DNA from 4 places in the Paenibacillus sp. F024 genome. Region 1 is predicted to be linked to each of the others. Evidence: riboswitches for the same ligand, from Rfam matches in the RefSeq annotation. Region 1 holds a riboswitch; each other region holds the start of a gene.
The links. Region 1 has a riboswitch for cyclic di-GMP ahead of pelF (GT4 family glycosyltransferase PelF). Riboswitches for the same ligand answer to the same signal wherever they lie in the genome.
Positions count from the first base shown of each region.

Region 2: it holds a riboswitch for cyclic di-GMP, as region 1 does, so the genes downstream of both, ACZYR9_RS22370 (S-layer homology domain-containing protein) here and pelF (GT4 family glycosyltransferase PelF) in region 1, are expected to answer to the same signal.
Region 3: it holds a riboswitch for cyclic di-GMP, as region 1 does, so the genes downstream of both, ACZYR9_RS09915 (methyl-accepting chemotaxis protein) here and pelF (GT4 family glycosyltransferase PelF) in region 1, are expected to answer to the same signal.
Region 4: it holds a riboswitch for cyclic di-GMP, as region 1 does, so the genes downstream of both, ACZYR9_RS15135 (hypothetical protein) here and pelF (GT4 family glycosyltransferase PelF) in region 1, are expected to answer to the same signal.

Region 1 is NZ_JBVASZ010000037.1:27,306-33,023, forward strand. Features, by position in the region: gene ACZYR9_RS23645 (response regulator) at 1-280, opposite strand, end outside; gene ACZYR9_RS23650 (sensor histidine kinase) at 423-2,453, shown strand; gene ACZYR9_RS23655 (hypothetical protein) at 2,510-2,905, shown strand; gene ACZYR9_RS23660 (hypothetical protein) at 2,931-3,503, shown strand; cyclic di-GMP riboswitch class II at 3,627-3,710, shown strand; gene pelF (GT4 family glycosyltransferase PelF) at 3,744-5,507, shown strand; gene ACZYR9_RS23670 (hypothetical protein) at 5,538-5,718, shown strand, end outside.
Region 2 is NZ_JBVASZ010000031.1:19,635-25,352, forward strand. Features, by position in the region: gene ACZYR9_RS22365 (RHS repeat-associated core domain-containing protein) at 1-666, opposite strand, end outside; gene ACZYR9_RS22370 (S-layer homology domain-containing protein) at 698-2,707, opposite strand; cyclic di-GMP riboswitch class I at 2,757-2,852, opposite strand; gene ACZYR9_RS22375 (ABC transporter permease) at 3,095-3,880, opposite strand; gene ACZYR9_RS22380 (ABC transporter permease) at 3,888-4,682, opposite strand; gene ACZYR9_RS22385 (ABC transporter ATP-binding protein) at 4,675-5,718, opposite strand, start outside.
Region 3 is NZ_JBVASZ010000007.1:108,649-114,366, forward strand. Features, by position in the region: gene ACZYR9_RS09900 (aldehyde dehydrogenase family protein) at 1-15, shown strand, start outside; gene ahlS (AhlS family quorum-quenching N-acyl homoserine lactonase) at 165-1,013, shown strand; gene ACZYR9_RS09910 (iron-containing alcohol dehydrogenase) at 1,043-2,227, shown strand; cyclic di-GMP riboswitch class I at 2,562-2,653, shown strand; gene ACZYR9_RS09915 (methyl-accepting chemotaxis protein) at 2,801-4,771, shown strand; gene ACZYR9_RS09920 (AraC family transcriptional regulator) at 5,080-5,718, shown strand, end outside.
Region 4 is NZ_JBVASZ010000013.1:82,146-87,863, reverse strand. Features, by position in the region: gene aspA (aspartate ammonia-lyase) at 1-1,112, opposite strand, end outside; gene ACZYR9_RS15145 (O-methyltransferase) at 1,206-1,847, opposite strand; gene ACZYR9_RS15140 (THUMP domain-containing class I SAM-dependent RNA methyltransferase) at 2,038-3,216, shown strand; gene ACZYR9_RS15135 (hypothetical protein) at 3,378-3,677, opposite strand; cyclic di-GMP riboswitch class I at 3,760-3,851, opposite strand; gene ACZYR9_RS15130 (YuzB family protein) at 4,137-4,358, opposite strand; gene ACZYR9_RS15125 (iron-sulfur cluster assembly accessory protein) at 4,411-4,713, opposite strand; partial or broken gene ACZYR9_RS15120 (winged helix-turn-helix transcriptional regulator) at 4,986-5,216, shown strand; gene ytvI (sporulation integral membrane protein YtvI) at 5,235-5,718, shown strand, end outside.

The sequences.
Region 1 (5,718 bases):
AGAATTCGCTGTGATAGGAGGTAAGAAGGGCTATTTTGACCGATGGATAGCGTTTTCTAATAAGCCTGGCACAATCGATTCCGTCGAGCTCGGGCATTTGGATATCCAACAGACACAAATCAGGCTGTTCCGAATGGGTTTCGAGGAACTGGAGAGCCTGCCGGCCGTTGTTGACGGCAGCTAGAATGGTGTATCGGGGGTTTGCTTTCAAGAGCTGCTGTACACTATCAAGCATTAATTGTTGATCCTCGGCCAACAGTATTTTTGCTTTATAGGGCATATGACAAGTCCTTTGCCAGAGGCTTTGGACGATGTCCCTCCTCTTTTTAGGTTAAGTCCTTATATTGTACCATTTGCTCCAACAGCCTGTATATTAAATTGCCCGAGAGAATACAAAAATTTAGTTTCCAAGAGGTGTAAGGTTGAGAGGAATATTTATCGTCATGGCGGCTTGCCTTATTCTGCTGACAGGGTGTTCCCCGGCGGCACATGAAGCGCCCCCGTCTATTGAGAAGGGAACGGCTGATTTGAGTTCTACGCCTCTTTCCTCTTCTAACCGGATGACTCCTCTTCAGGGCCAATGGATTTTTGTCCCGGGACAGCTGATCTACCCGTATGAACGGATTCCGATGGATCGTGCCGTGTTTATTGAGGTGCCGCGAAGCTGGGAATACCTGCATGCCTTACCAGGTTTGAATGGAGGCAGCGGTTTTGGGACATACCGTCTGTCTATCAGACTGCATCCGGATGATGAGGGTCAGACGCTCGGCTTGCTGATTGAGCCCGTAGCTTCCTCGTATACGGTGTGGGTGAATGGAAAGAAGCTGAGGACGGTAGGTGTTGTAGGGACAAGCAGCGGCTCGTCTGTTCCGAGGGAAACCGTAGAGCGGGTTCATTTTGCAGCCTTCGAGCGGGAACTCCAGCTTGATATTCAGGTTTCCAATTTTGCTCAACGCAAAGGCGGGATCTGGAAGGGGCTTTCCATTGGGAGCGGGCCCGCGCTCGAAGCATCCTTTCAACGCGATATGCTGCGGGAGTATGCCAGCGCCGGCGCGCTGCTTATGATGGGATTGTTTTATCTTGCTTTTGCAGCGATGTATCTTCCTGAACGCTCTACATTGTTTCTGGGGGCATTATCGATTTGTTTTGCCCTCCGTATGTTTTTTCTTGGCGAGGCACTTGTGGCTGACTGGTTCCCCGGCTTAAGCTGGGCTTGGCAGGTGAAGCTGGAATACCTGAATGAAATCGCCGCCATATGTTTATTTTCTCATTATTATCGGGCCATGTATCCTCAGGAATATTCACGGCTTGCGATCAACTCGATTCGCGGTCTTGAAGCTGTCTTTGCGGTTATTGTTCTGGCTGCGCCAAGCTCGTTTTTTACTCAATGGATGGTCGTGCACGCGGCCGTGGCGGCCTGCGCCGTTCTCTTTGTGCTGTGCAAGGTTTATCCGGCAGCCATTCGGCACGGGAGAATGGGAGCGCGTTCCGGACTGATCGCGCTTGCGGTCGCACTGCTTGCTCTCATCAACGATACCTTCTATTATTTGGCCGCTCCTCTGACGTCGGAGGAATGGGTTTACGCCGGCTTTTTCGTTTATCTGGTGTCCCAAATGGGTGTCACCATAAGACGCTATGTGGCTTTAAAGCAGGAGTCGGAGGCTTTGACTCTGCGGCTGGCAGCCTCCAATGAAGGGCTTGAGCGTAAGATAACGGAGCGCACAAGGCAGTTGACCGAATCGCATCATGCGAACGCTCGTCTTATGCACAATATCGCCCACGATTTGAGAGCGCCAATCGCTCTTATTCGCCAACGGGCAAAGCAGTTGGAGGCTTATGTGCCCCCGGAGGGTTTACGGGACCTGTCGGTGATTGAACAGCAATCGGAATGGGCGATCAAGCTGGCGCAAAATTTAAACGACCTCGCCAGCTTTCAGGAAAAAGAAATGCGTTTTTCACCCGTTTTCATAAAAGCGATCGATCTGATGCGGTTTTTATATAAACGGACGGAACCGGTGATTCGGGCAAGCGGATTCCAATGGTCGCACAAGCCGCTCGATGAGCTGTTCGAGGGGGACATGCTGATCGTGAGGGGAGACCTTTTTTTGATCGAGCGCTTGATTGATAATTTGGTATCCAACGCTTTAAAATTTACACTTCCCGGACATAGGATGAGTCTGTCCTATCGAATGGACGGGAGGATGCTTGAAATGGTCTTCGAAAACGACGCGAATCGGCTTGACGAACAGACGCTGGAGAGAATGTTCGAACGGTTTTATAAGGAGGGCTCGCCTGAGGTTGGGAGCGGCATCGGACTGGCCGTCTGCAGGGAAATTATCCAATTGCACGGAGGAGAAATCCGCGTCTCCCAGTCGGAAGAGGGCAGGCTCTGTTTTTATATCCGGATGCCGGTGGAGACGATGGAGTCATCGGGTCATTATCAGGCACAGTAAACCCTGGTATCATTCTATCTCTTGATTGTTGAGGCCGTCCCCCGGGGACGGTCTTTTTGGTTATAGGGCGGCATACATATGTAGCAGTTCTTAATCTGGAATTCAGGTGCGCGAAACCGGAGGGATGTCCTATCGAATCGGAGCAGACAAGACTGAAAGCCGAGCTGGAAGACTGGAAAGCGCGTAATCGGACGTTAATGGAAGAGATCCGGCAGATCGAAGAGCAATGCCTATCCGACCGGAAGAATGCTCCTGAAAAAGAGGCCGCCTCTTTGCTGCTGGTATGTCAAGATGAATGCGCGAAAAAGTTATATGCCTTGCTGAAGCAATTGCGAGAAGAAGACATGCTGCACGAACAGCTGCTGCTCGAAAAATATAAGAAGCTGGAAAGCCTGAAGAGTGTTTTGGAGGAGGCATTGAACCTGATCCGTAAAGCGATGGCTGAGTATTAGAGCAGTGCCAAAGGAGGGACTGGCAATGGATTCAAACGAGTGTGAAACGTATCCCGATCTTCTGCAGCTCATAGAAGAAGAGAGGCTGCGGCACGGTAAATTGCTTGCAAGGCTGGTTTCTTTTAAGCATGGGCCTCCGCTTCCCGAAGCGGATAAAGAATATATCGCTTTGCTCCGAAAGAGAACCAAAGCCTCGGTGCTCTTGCTGCAAGGACAGAACGAAGCGGATATGCTGGCTTTAAACGAAAGCTACCAACGAAAAAAAAGGGAGCGCGAGAAAAAAATCGCAATGGTTCAGCAGGAGATTGTTATCATAAAGCAGATGCTAGGCATGCTGCAAAATGAAGTGGAGAAAGCATTGGAGGGCCACCCGCGAATCCAAAAAGAGGATATGGACGAGCTATCCGAGCCTGACAGATTAAAGAAAAGCTATATCGTAGGGAAAAGAACGGGCAAAGATTTGATTGATCAGGAAGGCAAGCAGCTGATCGCAAAAGGCGACCTGATTACGATGGAGTTGATTGAAAAAGCCGAGCAGTCCAACCTTCTCGTGGAGCTTATTCTGCATATGAGGAAGTCGGAAGAAAGTGAGACTTAAGGTTCAGTTCTTTTGAACTATTCATTGGATGAATTGATGACTTGACAAAAAATATGATTCGTGAGATACATATTGTATCGGAATAATTTGGTTCGACTTGGTTCGTCATACGACTCCTAACTAAATAGGAATGGAAGCGTTGAAGTCTACTCTTTATATGGGCACTTGGAGCAGACAGAGCTATTAGTGCAACCGGCCATTTGATCTTCGTGAGGATTTTACGATGGGACGGTGTCCATAATGAATAACAAGCTCACAGTCATGCTTTCAACGGAAGGAACTTACCCCTATTTTCAAGGCGGTGTCAGCACCTGGTGCGATATTTTGGTCCAAAAGCTGAAGATGGTGGATTACGTCATTTTCAGTGTGGTGGCTGACCCGTTCATTACTCCTCAATTCAAGCAGCCTCCCAATACGCAGGTAACCCAAATGCCCCTATGGGGTACTGAGGAGCCCTGCGAGCATTTGAACATTCCATTCTCACAGGTTTACCTTTCCAAAAAAAGAACGGTTCACAAAGTTGTGAAAGAAAAGTTTATTCCTCTATTCACCGATTTGATTAAAGAGATTATCAGCTTGGACAAAAATCCGCTCCGTTTTGGTCAAATCCTCTATGAAATGAATCAATATTTCGGCCATTACGAATATAAGGAAAGCTTTAAGTCCGAAATCACTTGGGACGTTTATAAGGAGATCATCTTATCGTCTTGCAAGGATCAGCGCACTCATTTGCCGGAGCCCGATATTTACGGCTTGATTCAAAGTCTTGGCTGGATTTACCGCTTTTTTAATATTTTGAACAATCCCATTCCCAAAGTTCATGTTTCCCATTCCTCGGCTGCGGCCTTTTGCGGTATCCCGGCCGTGCTGGCAAAACTGGAGCATAAAACGCCATTGCTGTTAACCGAGCATGGAGTTTACCTGCGAGAGCAGTATTTGTCATTATCCAAAAGAGGGTTATCCGCCTTTTTAAATACGTTTTTGATCCGGCTGGTATCCTCGATCGTGAGTCTGAATTACACCTATGCCGATCAGGTCTCTCCGGTATGCGAATATAATACGCGTTGGGAGTCCAGGCTCGGAGTGGAGCCGAGCAAAATTAATGTTATTTATAACGGTGTGGACGAACATGTTTTCAGCGTGGCTCCGATGACGAAAAATGAGCATCCGACGGTCGTTACAGTGGCACGTATTGATCCCTACAAGGACATATTAACACTGATCCGCGCTGCCTCTGCAGTCAAGAGGAAGATCCCGGATGTCCGGTTTGTCATTCACGGAAGCGTAGCCGTACAGGAATACTATGAGGAATGCATCGCTCTGCGGGATCAGCTCGATTTGACGGAGACGGTCATTTTTGCCGGGCATACTCAGGATATGACGGCGGCTTATCACAGCGCAGATGTTATTGCCCTGTCAAGTGTGACGGAAGCCTTCCCTTATGCCGTCGTGGAGGGGATGATGACGGCCAAACCCGTGGTGGCCACGGATGTAGGAGGCATAAAGGAGGCTCTGGGAGATACGGGCTTTGTCGTGACCCCGGGAAAAAGCGAGGAGCTGGCCGATAAAATCACCCTTCTGCTGAACAATTCCGAGTTGAGGAGCGCATTGGGTGAACGGGCAAGGGAACGGGCGATGAGGTTTCTGACGCTGGATAAAGTGCTGGAGAATCATTTGAAAAGCTATATCAAGCTGTCTGTTTATGCACACGAAAACACCGCTGCGGCCCCGGGATTATCTCTTGAGCAGCTTCAAAAGCTTCATGCAGAGCAAGCGTATATTTTAATGTCGCGGGGTTATTACAAAGAGGCGGCGGCCCAGTTTCGTTCAGCCGTCAATATGCAGCCTGCGGCAGTGTTTACCCCCGTGTTGATCGGGGAAATTGCGGCGTGTCATGAAAAGCTTGGAGATCATGAGCATGCGCGGATGGAGCTGGAGAGGATGAAGCTGCTGATGCAGCTGGGTGCAATGAAGAAAACGAACGGTGGTAAGCAAACCGCATAACGATCGCTGGACCTGGGAGGTCAATGGATTGTGGATACGTTATATAAGAAATTGATATCCGACGCGGAGGACGAGCTTAAACAGCTGATCGCTGAAAATGAGCAGTGGAAGCAAAAGCTTGCCGGCGTAAGAGAGCATGATGCCGTGTCATCCGTTTTGGAGGAAGAAATTTCATCTCTCATTATGATGTCCCACCTCGAAAACACCAAGC
Region 2 (5,718 bases), on a different contig from region 1:
GATAGTACTCCAATTGCCCGAGCTGTCCGCCATGATGCCACTAACTACCTTAGTACCTCCCGGTACCTGATTATTGCCCTCCCGTTTTATATATTGAATGGTAAGCGTTACTTCGGAATCAGGGTCAGCTGTTCCTTTAATTTCATGGCTCTCACTAGTTAAATTAGGAAAAATCGCAAGAGTCGGACTCGACAGAGGCGGAAGCTGCGGATCGTAAATTTCCAATGGTGCTATTGTTCCGTAAAATTCTGTCTGCCCCGGTATCCTGGGATCCACACATACATTATAATTTCCTACCGGAATACTGGACCCGGCGGCCCATGGTACTTGATGCTGCATATAGGTCCCATCGGGATTTTTAATGACAAATGTATCCGTCTTGATCATCCCACCCTGAACTTTAGCGGGCGGCTCGCTGCTGTTTGCGCCGGGCTCGCATAGGTATATTTCCGTATAATGCGCGGTTTGACCAACGTCCGCATCATTAAAACTAAATTTAATCACCGTGCTTCCGGTATTAACCGGAATACGGTTCGGTTCTAATATAAGGTCTGTACCCGCATGCACTTTGGATAGTCCCCCGCCGGGAATAAACGGAATTCCCGTCAGCAAGATCACCATTGCCATGAAAACGGAAATCATCGATTTGAATCTTGCTTTTATCATTTCATTGCTCCCTCTTCAAAATTTGTATATTTCAAAGCTTCCCCTGCTTCAGGATGAATCGGTATAGCACTGCCGCCGCTTGCGCTCGCGTGGAGGATTGCTGCGGCATCAAAGAGTTCCGATCTCCTTCAATCAGCCCTTGGTTCACGCCAAGCGCCATATAAGGCTCGGACCATCCGCTAATGCCTTGACGGTCGCCGTATGCGGACAATGCCGACTGCCGCTCCTGCTCAGCCAGACGAAGCGCCGCCGATTGCTCTCCGGCAGCACGTACAAGCATTGCCACCATCTGTTCACGGGTCAGACGATCATCCGGATGAAACATTCCGCCATCGCCCTCCACGAGTCCTGCTTGTGCAGCGGCTTCAATCCATCTATAACCCCAATGCCCGGAACCCACGTCCTGGAATGTAGCCGCAGACGGAGAGTCAGAATCCATCCCCAATGCACCTACGAGCAGCTTCGCAAACTGCGCACGGGTCAGTGTCTCATCCGGGCCGAATATTCCCGACGCCACTCCTTCAACAATACCCCTCGCGGCAAGCGTATCGACGTACTGCTCCGACCAATGTCCTTGCATGTCTGCAAATGCTACATCGTTCAGTATAACGGCATATGTACCTGCGCTTGTTATAGGGCCATTCACGGCGAACTTGCCTGCAGACATGTTTCCGCTAATGAAGCCCCAACGCTCTAATGCCGTATCATACTGATACAGACCGAGTTTTCGCTGTTTGCTTTCCGAAAGCAAGTCACCGTCATACTGCATCTCCAGTGTAGCCGGAACTTTAAAAGACTGCGGCACTGTCAGTTCAACCGGTCCCGCGATCAACTGCCCGGCAGCCGGCATTCCTTTGGCTTGCATGCCTGCCGCATCCTGCGGCATACCCAAGGTTATCCTCGTATCACGGTCAAGGGCGCCGGCCAGGACGCTCAGCTTCGCACTGCCATCGGTTGAAAGCACTTCGCCTCCATTGGGGCCGATTATGGCGCCAACTGGTTCAATGGAACCTGCAAAGGAACGGCTTTGTCCTGTATTTTGCCTGATGAACGTTCGCATGATTAACTTATTGTCCTTACCTGCAAGAAACTGATCGCCCCAAAAAGGGTACACCGTTTCTCCAGGCTGTCGTGCTACTGTGAATGTTTCGCCGGTTTTTAAGTTAACGCCAATCATCACAGCTTTCCCATCACGTTCCTCAATCCAAGCTCCCATCGTTTTGCCGATGGTCAAATAGGTATCGCTGAATTCCTTGGTCTCATAATCAGTTAAGCTCCTTGGACTGAAGGCCGCATTATCCAAACGGAGCATCGCCATCTTGGTCTTTAATTGTTTATTCATCTGTCTCCACAGCACGGTATTGCCGTTAAATACGAAGCGGTCCACATAATGATCTTTAGGCAGCTTCACAAGCGGGCGAATCTCACCGGTTGCAAGGGTCAACATATCCAACCCGCTGTCCGAATTTTTATACAAGACCTGGCCTTCAAAAACCACATGTTCCCGCCCCTTGCCAAGACTTGTTTCTTTTGCTGTGGACAGATCGTAATGCAGCATCTCCGACGTCTCATTGTTATGCCAAACGACATCATTACCATGAATAGCCGGATGTGACATCATACCCAACGAGAAATTAATTCGCTGCCGTTCTCCGGTAGTCAAATCGTATTTGAATACATTCCACCAATAACTGGCAGGATCAGGCAAGCCTAGCTTGTCGAGCCAAACAACCGTATTACCGTATATGACAGGATTGTCCTTCCGGGTAGGCGTGTTGGTGATCGTCTTTGTTTGCCCTGTAGACAGGTTAGCCATATGGATTTGTCTGTTGCCTTCCCCATCCGGCTCATACCAAACCATAGAATCACCGTTAATATAAACGAGTCCGCTGTTATCCGGCAGTCCTGCGAAAGCCGGCAGTCCCTCTGACTGACTATACTGCGCAGCCCATGCCGCAGGTGTTGCGACAGCCATGACGGCTGCAGCAGCCCAACCGATCAGCATGGCGTTTCTTGCAAACTGCAGTAATTTGCTTTTCACTCTGTCTTTCCCCCTTTACCTCAACAAACAAAAAAATACAGCACCCCAACCGAGCGGCCCGGCTATCATTCCACCGTTTAGTACCGATGGATTAGACCCGTGGCTTTGCGTCTCCGACTTTCGAACGGATTTGCCTTTTATCCAGCTTATTGGCAGCTGTATTTTTTTCTTCTAAATACTACTATAGGGGCTAAATAACTAAGAACCAAGAGTTTTTTTGTCATTTTGTGTAAAATTTCACAGAAAGTGAATAAAGGGTATCGCATCATACTTCTTTCCAAAGGTAGTCCTTAAAGATTTCCCATTGAATATTAAAAAAGCACGGAATCGCGCAGCCAGCGCGATTCCGTGCTTTTTTTCATGCTATGCTTTTCTTAAGATTATCCGTTACGATCCCGCTCCGCGGTACCTCTTTACTCCGTAATTCCATACCGTCAGCCCGAGGGTCAGGAAGACCGCTCCTACCAACGGCGTCAGCAATGCGAACGAACCCCAATTGGCCCGGTCCAAAAAGTACGCCGCAGGGTAAAAGCCTACAAACCCGAACGGAAGCACCCAGGTCAGCATAATATTGATCAGCCGGTTGTAGATGGTCATCGGATATCGGCCGTAGTTTTGCAAATTCCACAGCATCGGCGTAATGCCGGTCGGCGAATCCGAAAAAAACGACAGCGAAGTAAAGAAGATATAGATTCCCCCATAGATCATCATCGAACCGGCAACCAACAGAATAAATACGAACGGATCATACCACATCAGCCCGAGATCAAGCCGGCTCCAGGAATAGCCCATAATGATCATGCCGGTCAATGCGCTGAACAAGGACGACGGATCCATATTTTCCAGCATCAGCTGCACGAGATTGTGCGCCGGCCGCGTCAGAATCCGGTCCATCTCCCCTTTGACAATATACCGCTCGCTGAAGCCCCACAGATTGAAAAAGGTAATAAACAGGCCGTAAGGCACCATAAAATAACCGTAAATAAACAAAATTTGATGCTGGTTCCATTCACCGATCGCAGCCGTATGCTGGAATACGACCAGAATGAAGAAAAGATTCAAACCGTTAAACAGCAGGTCCGATACGACCTCCATCCAAAAATCGGAACGGTAGGTCAGCCTCGTTTTCATGTAGTTTTTCAAATAATTGATCAAAAGTCCCGCATAAAACATATGTTCCTCAACCTCCCTGCACGAACAGGCGCGACCGCGCGCTGCGCCAGAGTACAAAAAGCGGGATAATCAGCAGCAGGAACCACAGGAGCTGGGTGCCGAACACTCCGTACACCGCCGTTCCGGTTACCTTTCCTGTAAAGACGGAGCCAGGCAAATACGTAATGGCGGGAAAAGGAAGAAACTTCATCAGCCCTTCGGCCCACCCGGGGAAGAACGAAATCGGCACCACCAGGCCGGAGAATAAGTCGACGGCCACCCGTTTCATGCGCATCAAGCCTTCATTGTTTTCAAGAAAAAAAGCAAATAAGCCGGTAATAATATTAATTTGTGAATTGATCAAAAAGCTGAAGAACAGCATGACCATAAACACGAGCCAAACCTGCGGATCCGTCGGCAAACTGACGGGAAACAAAAAAGAAACGATCGCCATTCCCGGTACGGAAAACAACAGCAGACGAAATAAGCCTTCGCCGAGGCCCTGCATCATTTTGACAATAATATAGTTGTAAGGACGGATGAACTGAATGGCCACACTGCCGTCTTTGATTTCATTGGCGATTTCTCTGTCCAGGTTATTAAAATAAAACGCCCGCGCCATCCAGGAAACAGCCACATAAGTGGTCATCTGGGTGACGGTCATACCGCCGAGCAGCTCCTTCGATCCGTAAATCGCCTTCCATAGAAAGTAGTATGCGCCAATATTGAGTGCATAAATGATAATTCCGCTGTAATAATTGACCCGGTAAGCAAGCATCATCAGAAATCGGATGCGGATGATATCCAAATAAGCGCTAGACATGCAGGGTCACTTCCCGTTCATCAGGCTCTTCCTGAACCCGCCGTTTGACGTCGCTTGAACCGGTTTTGTAGATTTCCCGTACGATATCGTCGGTGTTCGTTTCGACAATCTTGATATCTTCAATGCTCATCGCGCCCACGACGCGGGCCAATACATCCGAGACGCTGCTCCGCTGCTGCGGAATCCATACTTTGGCCGTCAGCTCGTTATCCAGCGACCAATCTACTTCCAGGCCGCGGGTCAATTCCTTCAAACGCTGCAGCGCCACCGGCTCCGCAAACCGCAGGATGACTTCCTTGCCTTTGCCCCAGCGTTCCTTGAGCTCTTCCAAGCCGCCGTCATAGATAATCTTCCCGTCATCGAGCATAATGACCCGGGAACACAGCGCTTCAATATCTTGAAGATCGTGGGTCGTAAGCAGGATGGTTGTGCCGAACCTCTTGTTCAGTGATTTCAAAAACTCGCGGATTTCCGTTTTTACTACAATGTCCAGTCCAATGGTCGGCTCGTCCAGGAACAGGATTTGCGGGTTGTGAATCAACGAAGCCGCCAGCTCGCAGCGCATCCGCTGCCCGAGACTCAGCTTGCGCACCGGCCGGTTCAACAGGTCGCCCAGCCGCAGCCTGTCCACCAATTCATCCAGCCTGGCGCGGTAGTCGCTCTCGGATACGCGATACACCTTCTTCAGCAGCTCAAACGACTCGATCACGCCGATATCCCACCACAGCTGGCTGCGTTGGCCGAACACGACTCCGATGCCGCGGACAAACTTTTCACGTTCCTTATAAGGAATGTAGCCGTTGACCCGAATGTCGCCCGAGGTCGGTACAAGAATGCCGGTAAGCATTTTGATCGTCGTTGATTTACCGGCTCCGTTCTCCCCGATATAGCCGCAAATTTCCCCTTGGGGGATTTGAAAGCTGATATCCTTGACGGCCCTGACCTGGGTATACTCTCTGTTAAATAGATCGCGAATGGCACCTTTTAAGCCTTCGCGGTTCTTTTGCACCTTAAACTCCTTGCGGAGCTCATGAAC
Region 3 (5,718 bases), on a different contig from region 1:
ATCTCTGCGCGATGATCAACAGCAGGGAAGCGGATCGGATTGAATCGCGGATCCGCGAATGAAGGAAAGCGGCTATGGACGCGAAGGGATCAAATGATGCGGGGCAGGAAATGACGGAGCTGAAATTTGTCACGATCAAAACACAACTCTAAGGGGGATTACCTATGGCAAATATTATTAAACCGCAACCGAAGCTTTATGTGATGGACAACGGCCGTATGAGAATGGACAAAAACTGGATGATCGCCATGCATAACCCGGCAACCATCGATAATCCGAACGCGCCGGCGGAATTTGTGGAATTTCCGATTTATACCGTTCTGATCGATCATCCCGAAGGCAAGATTTTGTTTGATACGGCCTGCAATCCGAACTCCATGGGACCATCCGGGCGTTGGGCGGAGTCTACGCAAAAGGCGTTTCCCTGGCAGGCAAGCGAAGAATGCTATTTGCATAACCGCCTGGAGCAGTTGAAGGTCAGACCGGAGGATATCAAATTCGTGGTAGCGTCCCATCTGCATCTCGATCATGCGGGATGCCTGGAAATGTTCACGAATGCTACGATTGTTGTTCATGAAGACGAGTTCAACGGCACGCTTCAAACGTATGCCCGCAACCAAAAGGGAGGCGCTTACGTCTGGGCGGATATTGACGCATGGATCAAAAATAATTTGCAGTGGCGTACCGTGAAGCGCAATGAAGATAACCTGGCCTTGGCCGAAGGGATTCGCGTAATTAATCTGGGAAGCGGCCATGCCTGGGGTATGCTGGGCTTGCATGTGCAAATGCCGGATACGGGCGGCATCATCCTTGCCTCCGACGCGATTTATACGGCGGAAAGCTACGGTCCGCCGATCAAACCGCCGGGAATAATTTATGACTCTCTGGGCTACAGCCAATCGGTGGAAAAAATACGGCGTCTTGCCCAAGAAACCGGATCGCAGGTTTGGTTCGGCCATGACGCCGCTCAGTTTGCAAAATTCCGCAAATCGACAGAAGGCTATTACGAATGAGGCAAGAGAGGTAAAGGAGGAAGTAACCCATGGAACATGCCAGACTGGTATTTACACAGCTTAGTTATACAGGATGGGGAGCTATAGCCCAGCTTCTCCCGGAGGTGGAGAAAGTTCATCCTTCCCGAATTCTCCTTGTGACCGACTCCGTTCTGGTGCAAATCGGATTAGTGGAACGCGTTCTTGCCCCGTTAAAAGCCAAGGGGTATGAAGTCGAGGTGTATGCGGATACCGTGCCTGAACCGCCATTGGAGGTCGGCGAAAAGCTGGTGGCCTACACGAAGGATGGCAAATTTGACATGGTGATCGGTATGGGCGGAGGCAGTGCGATGGATTTGGCCAAGCTGGCCGCCGTATTATCCGCGCATGAAGGACCCGTGGCCGATTATTTGAATTTGACCGGGACGAGGAAGGTGGAGAAAAAAGGGCTGCCTAAGATCCTGATTCCCACCACCTCCGGTACAGGCTCGGAAGTAACTAATATCTCCGTCCTTTCCCTGGAAAGCACTAAAGATGTGGTCGCTCACGATAACCTGCTGGCTGATGCGGCCATCGTAGATCCGGAGCTTACGGTTACGGTTCCTCCAAGGGTTACAGCGGCAACGGGAGTGGATGCGCTCACGCACGCCGTCGAAGCCTACGTTTCGGTGAATGCCAATCCGACTACGGATGGCCTGGCCCTGCAGGCGATTCGTTTAATCAGCCGCTCACTCCGGAAAGCGGTTGCCGACGGCAAGGATAAGCAGTCCCGGGTTGATATGAGCAACGGAAGCTATCTGGCGGGGCTTGCATTCTTCAATGCCGGGGTAGCGGGAGTACATGCGCTGGCGTATCCGATCGGCGGTCAATTCCATATCGCCCACGGGGAATCGAATGCCGTCCTGCTGCCGTACGTGATGGGATATATCCGCAAAAGCTGCACCAAACGAATGGCCGATATCTTGAACGCTCTGGGAGGAAACTCCGCATATCTGTCCGAGGAAGAAGCGTCTTATCGCTGCGTGGAGGAGCTGGAGCGCTTGGTCAAGGATGTGGGTATCCCGAACACATTGAGCGGGTTTAATATCCCGGAAAGCGCGCTCGACAGCTTGACGGAGGACGGAGCAAAGCAAAAACGCCTGCTGGCCCGCAGTCCTCTGCCGTTGGAGAAAGAAGATATCCGGAAAATCTACCGGGCCGCTTTTGACGGCGTGATCGTTGAGGCAGGCCGTTAGCGGGCTGCTTTCGGATGCTTTGAAAACGCTAATTGTAAAGATGGCTAAGAACATAGAGTTGGAATAAATTGAAATGGCTGCCCGAAGGGCAGCCATTTTTGATTTCTTGGATTTGTCAGAATCGATGGAATCTATGAAGAAAAATGAATAAAATGTTCAAAAATAAAACATGAAAGCCATTGATTGCCAAGATATCTCTTTATATAATGAGGATATATTGTTTCTAAATGAGACAGTGTTGCGATTTAATGCAAAAAAAAGGTGATGGAGGTATTCTTGATTATTTTAGCCGCGTTCCAACGAATGTAGGGGGCATATCTTAAAAAGGATAGAAAAGCGATAAAGGCATACTCATTGAAAGATGAGGGCGCAAAGCCGCGGGTCTAAGGAACGAAATCTTTGTTCTATGGCAGCCGGGTTACCGAATAAGCGCTGAGGGCGTCGCCAAGCACTTTTCGAGAAAGTGCTTTTTTTAATGCAGTGAGAGGAGATAGGATGATGAAACGTACTGTATGGCCATTTACCCGGTTTCAAAGCAATAAGCTGAGGATAAGCAAGAGGTCCTTGTCCTCGGTGAAAAACAGATTAATCTTTTCGTTTATTTTGGTCCTTGTCCTTCCGACCTTCGCTATCGCATTGGGTTCCTATTTTACGGCGAAAGATAGAGTGGACCAACAAATGATCCTTGCCGCGCAGACCAATGTCCAGCTGTTAAACGATGTGTTCAACGAATTTATTGTATCCAAGAAACAGGATGTGGCAGGGCTGGCGCAAAACCTGGAGGTGGCCGGCATGACGTCGCTGGATGGAGGAAATATCGGAGGCGACCCCCAAGTACGCAAACAATTGGAAGCTTATAAAGCGGTCCATCCGGAAATCGAGCAGGTTTATGTAGGAACAGAAACGGGACTGTTCATGAATGCTCCCGATTCGTTTAAGAACCCCCCGGATTACGATCCGAGGAAAAGACCGTGGTATCAGCAGGCCATGGCGAATAAGGGTCAGGCTGTTATCACTTCACCCTACATATCGAGGTCGTCGAATCAGCTGGTTGTCACCGTTGCTCAGGCCAACAAAGACGGTCTTGGGGTATCCGCGATCAATGTGAGTATTGAAAAGCTTGCCGAAATTACCCGCAGTGTGAAGATCGGTAAGGAAGGGTATGTCTATATTCTGGACAAGGATAGCAAAATGATGGTTCATCCGACCGTTGAGCCGGGTACCGATCTTAGCGGCGATGCAATTAACTCCAAGCTGTACGAAGCGGAATCAGGATATTTTTCGTATATGTACGAAAATGATGCCAAGAAGATGGCTTTTGTGACCAATCCCGAGACCGGCTGGAAAATCGCCGGCACGATGTTTCAGCAAGAGGTCTCCAACGAAGCGGCGCCTATTTTAAAGAATACCTTGTTTGTCCTGCTCGTCTCGTTTATCCTAGGCGGGTTGCTGCTTTATTGGATCCTTAAATCCATTATCAAGCCGTTGCAGCAAATCAATTATGTTTCCCAAAAAATCAGCGAGGGAGACCTGACGGAACAAATCATGGTTTCCCGGGACGATGAATTAGGTCAATTAGGAAAGAGCTTTAACGAAATGTCGAGCTCTTTACGTTCGATTTTGTACCAGGTAAGCGAAAATGCGATCCAGCTATCGGCTTCCGCCGAGCAGCTCTCATCCAGCTCGGAAGTCAGCGCCGAGGCAAGCGAGCAAATTGCCGTAAAAATGCAGGAAGCCGCTGTCGGGACCGATCAGCAGGTAAGGAGCACCGAAGGAACCCGACAAGCCATGAACGAAATGGAAAGCCAGGTAGAACGGATATCCGGCAATGCAGCCAAGATGTCCTTGTCGGCGATGCATGCCAAGGATAGGGCGGCGGAAGGCAATGATGCGATTCAGCGGGCCGTTGACCAAATGCAATCGATTGGTGCGGGCGTTAATCATTTGGCTCAAGTCATTCAGGGCCTCGGAGAGCGATCCTCTGAAATCGTAAAGATCATTGATGTCATTACAGGGATTTCCAAGCAAACGAATCTGCTCGCGCTTAATGCGGCAATAGAAGCGGCCAGAGCAGGGGAGCACGGCAGGGGCTTTGCCGTTGTATCTCAGGAGATCCGAAAATTGGCTGAGCAATCTGCGGAGTCCGCCAACCAAATAGCCCATTTGATTACGGATATCCGGCAGGATACGGATACCACGATCCGGAACATGCAATCGGTGACGCAAGAGGTTCAAGAGGGAGTCAAAGCGGTTAACGTGGCGGGTGCTTCCTTTGAAGAAATATCCGTATCGGTAGCTGAGGTAGTGGAGCAAATCAGCGAAACCTCAGAGCTATCCCAAGGCATTTCCGAAAGTACGGCTAAAGTTGTTTCCGCTATGGATATCGTGACGGAGGTCTCGGAAAAAACAGCGGACAATATCCAGCAGGTGGCGGGGATCACGGAAGAACAGCTTGCCTCTATGCAGGAAATCACTTCCTCGGCCAATGCCTTAACGAAGATGGCGGAGGATTTGCAATCCTTGATTGAGAAATTCAAAGTTTAGTTTCTGCAGGGTATTGTACCAAGCAGAAGGGTATTAGAAAAAGCCAGGTTGGTGAACCGTGCTGCGGTCTGACCTGGCTTTTTTTCGTTTAGGCTAGGGGGAAGGGAAGCTGCGTGCCCGTGAGGCTAAAAAGCTAAAAAGAATGAAAACGCTCAACATATTTTCAGCAACTCTGTTTAAATTAACAGCAATATCCGTTATATGATATAGTCGAATGTGTGTTAATATTCAAATGTAAGCGTTCGAAATTTGTCGAATAAAATCCTGGTTCTGCACATCTTGCTATCCGGAAAGGGGGGTTCACGGCATTGATGATTCATACTCCCACCAATCTTGCACTCAAAAGAAACGGGATTTATGTCCGTGCGGATGCAGATGATTGGCAGTATAACTGGCCTGTGCATACTCACGAAGGCTTTGAAATCTATTATTTTATTCGCGGGAATGCCAATTATGTGATTGGGGAAGATATATACGAGCTTTTGCCGGGAGATATGCTGCTGTTTAATGGGGGTACGATACACCGGGTCAATCCTCAGAAGGATGTTCCTTACCTGCGCAGCTATGTGAATTTTACCGAAGCGTTCCTGCAAGGGCATGTGCCTGAACCGATGTATGAAAAGCTGCTGTCGTTGTTTAACGCTCCAAGCGGCTTATTGATTCGCTGGAATGTGGAAGAGCGTTCGGAAATTGAAAGCGTTTATCGGTCGATTTACCAGGAAAATGAAAGAGAATTGTTTGGCCACGAGGTCGTTTTGAGGACGTTATTGACTCAATTGCTGATCAAAATTTACCGCAAGTCCAAGCACTTGATCGAAATGCTGCCGTCACAGCAGCAATCGCAAAGTCAGGCCAATGTGCGACGGATCTTGCAGTATATTAATCAAAATTTCACGCAAAGCATCAATCTTGCTGATCTTTCCGCAGCGCTTCACTTAAATAAGTAC
Region 4 (5,718 bases), on a different contig from region 1:
ATGCTGAGCGATTGCAGCAAATTGAACACCAGGACCGGCTCCATCACATTAAGTTCAAGCTGTCCCGCTTCGGAAGCCAAGGAAATGGTATGGTCGTTGCCGATTACCTGAAACGCCACCTGATTGACAACCTCACACATGACCGGATTTACCTTTCCGGGCATAATGGAGGAGCCCGGCTGGCGGGGAGGCAGCATAATTTCACCGAGACCTGCACGCGGTCCCGACGCCATCAATCTTAAATCATTGGCGACTTTGGACATATTGATCATGCATACCTTCAGCGCCGAGGAAACCTCCGTGTAGGCATCCGTGTTTTGCGTAGCATCGACCAGATGCTCGGCGCTGACCAGCGGGAACCCGCTCTCTACCGCCAAGAGCTCCACTACGCGAACAATGTATCTCGGATCGGCGTTAAGTCCGGTTCCAACCGCCGTCGCCCCCATATTCACCTCGTACAGATGCCGCTGCGAATGTGCGATACGCTCAATATCCCGCGAGAGCACCCTTGCGTAGGCTTCGAATTCTTGTCCGAGACGGATCGGAACGCCATCCTGCAAATGCGTCCGCCCCATTTTGATCACTCCGTCGAAAGCTTTCGCCTTTTCGAGAAAAACGGCATGCAGCTCGCGCATGGTTGCAAGCAGCTTCTGTATGGATGAAAGGAGGGCGATATGAATGGCTGTCGGAAAAGCGTCGTTGGTCGATTGCGCCATATTGACGTGCGTATTCGGACTGACCGAAAAATATTCCCCTTTCGTTCCGCCCAAAAGCTCGATCGCCCGATTGGCAATCACTTCGTTGGCGTTCATGTTCAGCGAGGTGCCTGCTCCTCCTTGTATCGGGTCAACAATAAACTGATCGTGCCACTGTCCTTCAATAATTTCCTTTGCCGCTTGAACGATAGCCTGCCCGATGCGCGGATTCAGCTGCTTGATTTCCATATTAGCGGTGGCAGCCGCTTTCTTCACCAACCCTATCGCGCGGATCAAATCGGAATGAATTTTGTAGCCGGTGATCGGAAAATTTTCCACTGCCCTCAGCGTCTGAATGCCGTAGTAAGCTTGAGCCGGAACCTCTTTGGAGCCCAGAAAATCTTTTTCTACTCGCATCTGTGTCAAGATCGTATCCTCCTATCGTCGGAAAAGCATGAAAGCAGCTTGCTTGTTTCCCCGGCAAGATATGATAACAGCCTTTACTTATAATTATGCCCTCACCCTTGCTATCGCTAACCCGTCGTAGGCCGGCAGCAGCACACCCTCGAGTCGGGGATCCTGGGCCACCATCTCCGTAAACAGCCTCATCTTCGCAACCGCATTTCCCTTTGACTCCGGATTTATGGCTTTCCCGCGCATAAGTACATTGTCCCCGAGGATAACAGCCCCCGGATGAGCCAGCCTGATCGCCCACTCCAGGTAATTCGGGTAATTGCCTTTATCCGCGTCAATAAAAAAGAGGTTAAATCTTCTTCCTTCCTCCTCAAGTGCCTTCAGACTGTCCAGCGCTTCACCGACCCGGTATTCCACATTCTGTCCAAACCCCGCTTCGCTAAGATGCTTGTAAGCCAGATCCGCATATTCTTGCTTCAATTCCAGCGAGACAAGCTTACCGTCCTGCGGCAAACCGCGAGCCAGACAGATGCCGCTGTAACCCCCGAGCGCTCCGATTTCCAGCACCTCTTTTGCCCCTGCGATGCGCACAAGCATGGTCAATAACCGCCCGTAACCGGCAGCGATCGAAATTTCCGGCATGAGGTTGGCGCGGATGCTTTCTTTCACCCGCTCCAGCAGCTCATCCGTATCAAAAAGCTCATCAAGATACTGCTCCGCCGTTAATGGCGATGTCATGTTGTTTTCCATTCCTTCCCGATTCCGAGACATACGGCTGCAGCACTTAATCATTGCTGCTAATACGTTTGCCTCGTTGTATAATCACTGTCAATCGCCTATACTAATTAATTGTATGGCTTTTCCAAGCTTAGTTCAACCTGTTTATATTCGGGCTTTTCCCTTCATAACAGATACGGAGTGAATCAGTATGACATTACATTCGATTGAAATTATCGCCACCTCCCCTATGGGGCTTGAGGCCGTAGTGGCCAGAGAGGTTCGCGATCTAGGCTACGATCAAGTCACGGTTGAAAACGGTCGGGTGACGTTCGTCGGTGACTTTTTAGCCATATGCCGCGCCAACCTGTGGCTTCGTACGGCCGACCGCGTGCTCGTCAAGATGGGACAGTTTAAAGCCCGTACCTTTGACGAGCTGTTCGAGGGAGTAAAGGCTCTGCCTTGGCCGGATTGGATTCCCGAAGACGCGGAGTTCCCCGTCGAAGGAAGATCGCACAAGTCACAGCTGTCCAGCGTGCCCGCATGCCAAGGCATTGTCAAGAAAGCTGTTGTGGAAAGCATGAAGCTGCGATACGGCACGGAGTGGTTCCCCGAAACCGGCGGACGCTTCGTCATTGAGATGTCGCTTCTTAACGACACTGCTACGTTAACCCTGGACACCACCGGACCCGGTCTTCACAAGCGCGGCTACCGCAAGCTGGTAACGGAGGCCCCGCTGAAAGAAACCATGGCGGCGGCCATGGTACTGCTGAGCCGCTGGCAAGTCGAACGCCCGCTTTATGATCCGTTCTGCGGCTCGGGTACGATTCCGATCGAAGCCGCGATGATCGGATGGAATTTGGCTCCCGGCTTACGACGCAGCTTCAACGCTGAAGAGTGGCCGCTCGTTCCTCATGAATTATGGAATCAAGCCCGGGAAGAAGCTTATGATTTGGTAAAGGATGACATCCCTCTCCAGATTACAGGCTCCGATATCGATCCGAAAGCCATTGATGTCGCATTGGCTGCGGCGAAATCGGCCGGTCTGGCAAAGGAACTGACCCTGCAGGTGAGCCCGGTTGCCAAGGCCATGCCGCGGGGAGACTACGGCTGTATCATCACGAATCCGCCTTACGGCGAGCGCCTGGGCGACCACAGTGAAGCTGAACGGGCCATCCGACAATTTAGCCATGTATACGAGCAGCTGCCTACATGGTCTGCCTTTATCCTAAGTCCAAACAAGCAGCTTGAGCATCACATGGGGCGCAAAGCCGACAAGAAGCGCAAGCTGTTCAACGGCCGAATCGAATGCAATCTATACCAATATTTCGCCCCCGGCGGTCTATACGGCTGGCGCAGCAACAAGACAGAGTCTCCTCCCGATGCTTAAGATGGGCGGTCCGCTCTTTCGATCATCCTCTCCTGATTTTACTATTTCCATGTTGAGGTAATGGCAGTCTCAAAACCGGACAAACCAAAGAACCGCTTTAATGGCATTACGCCATTAAAGCGGTTCTTTTTGCGCTATGTATGGGTATTTCAGTTTGGCCGTCAGGCCTGACGAACCGTAGTCCCCCTGCAGCTCAAATAATCGAACAGCGGCATGAAAACGTCATTTTCCGCTTCACATCTAACAGACAGCTTGACCTCACCGCGCCAGTAAAAATTAATGATTTGATGGCTGCGCCCCTTCACCATTTCGACGTCCCACCATGGCGCAGACAGTTCATAGACCTCACGGTTGATGAACAATTTGGGGCCCTCGTTTGACAAAAACACGCCTACGAAATCATCCCCCACTTTCGTGTAAAAGCCTTTTCTTGATACGATGCTTCGATTCTGACCCTGCATCAGTTTCACTCCTTTTTCAAAAACAAAGAAATTCTCCATCTACGGGCACAAGAGTCTGCAAGTCTATGCGTCGCTCCGCACCTTCGATAACTGGCTGGCTTTGCGCCGGAACCTGCACTTTAGCCCCTATAGCTTTGCGTGCCCAGGCTTTCGCCTGGTTTGCCTTTATCGAGTACGCTCGAAAAATGTCTTTTTATGAAAGTTTATTTTCTTAAGAATAAAAGATAAGACCTAAGGAATACATAATTCCAATTTCCCAATTTCAACAAATCTATTGAGCCTTTGGAACTATTTTCAATGATTAACCTTCTATTTACACTAAAATCGCCCCTTCAGAATACGATTTTAGATGCTTGACACCTAAAAAAATGAATAAAATAGAAAAAAGCGGATTTTGAAGCCCTTATGGAATCCGCTGCAATCTGCGGTCCTATAAGCGTCTCTTCATCCGCTTTAATGTCACTTCACATATTTACTAGCCTTCTCGATCGCTTCGTCCTCCGTCTTGCCGGTAACATATCTGCCGTTGATGAAGATGAAGGCAAAGCGGGAGCATGGACCGCAGTAAGATTTGCATCCTACCTTGATTTCCGCGTCGGGGGCCAGCTTCTGCAATTTGGGCAGCGCCGTTTTGATTCTCATATGCTTGCATTTGTCACAAATTCGTATATCGTTGGCCATACGGGTGTTTCCTTTCTATTGCAGCTTACCTATACGGAACCCGACTAAAGCATTAGTGGTCGCCGTGGTTGCCTTTGCCCGGATTGGTCACCGAGAAGCCTTCCTCAGGCACATAGAAATAATCGATGCGAATCCCGTCCAAAAACGGATCATCCTTCTGAAGAATAACGTCGATGCCTTTGTCGGTCGAGACGACGACATCGTTCTCCGTAGGCTTGTCTAATTTCATACCGTAATGGGCATGATCACCGTGCGCATGCGTCACGAATACGCGAAGCTTCAATTCCTTGTCTTCTTCTTTTTCTATTTCGGCCAAAAGCACTTTGGCGGCATTACGCGAAATTTTGCAATTCATGACTTCCATCTCCCAGCGCTATCGTTTTCACCTTATTGTATAGAAACTCGGGAGCGAAAGCAACTTTTATTGCAATACGATGATCGTACGGCTGCATCCGACTGTAGACTTACACCCCATTCATATCCGTCCTCGTTCCCCATCCCCGGTACCCTCCGTTGTGTTGCTATTGTGTGACTTGTTATATAAAACGGAAAGTAGTGAATAATTTTAGATATTATGACAATGGAAATATTAACTTACCCTAAGGTAACGCGCTTCAGGTATCATACACCCAGCGCTTCGGTGAGCTGCAGCGCAAAATCAAATCCGTCAGCCCCAAATCGTTAACGGACACGCTGCGTCACCTGGAGGACAACGGCGTGCTGAAACGGACAGCCTACCCGACGGTCCCCTTTACCGTGGAATACAAGCTTACGCCTAAAGGCCAGGATTTGCACCGGATGTTAAAAGAAATGAAGCTCTGGGCGGCCGGATGGTGTACGCCAGCCGCAGAGGAATGATAAACCCGAGGTGACCGAATGATTCATTTTTACCGCAAATATTACAAAACCATCTTCGACATTGCTCTCCTGATTGTCACGGTGTATTTGTTCATGTACATCTTCAGTCTCTTATACCGGATTGCAACGCCGATCTTCTTTGCGTTTCTCATTTACATGATTATCGAGCCGCTCGCTAAATTCCTGCACCGCAGAGGGCTCAAGAAATCGATCGCTTCCGGCATCTCGACCATTTTATTTATTTTGGTCATTCTTGGGGCGATTACCGGACTCGGCGCTATTTTTACAACGCAGATCTTACAGCTTAAAGACAAGTTCCCCGAGTACACGGCCGTCATGGAAAGGGAAATCATACAGCGGTCCGAAGCTCTACAGGACTATTTGGGTCCGTTGCCAACGCAGGATCTGATTGAGCAGGCCAAAGAGTATTCCGCAGTCATCACCAGTAAAATCACCCAATTTGTGACCGGCTTTATTACGGGAACGTTTACGGCATTGACCT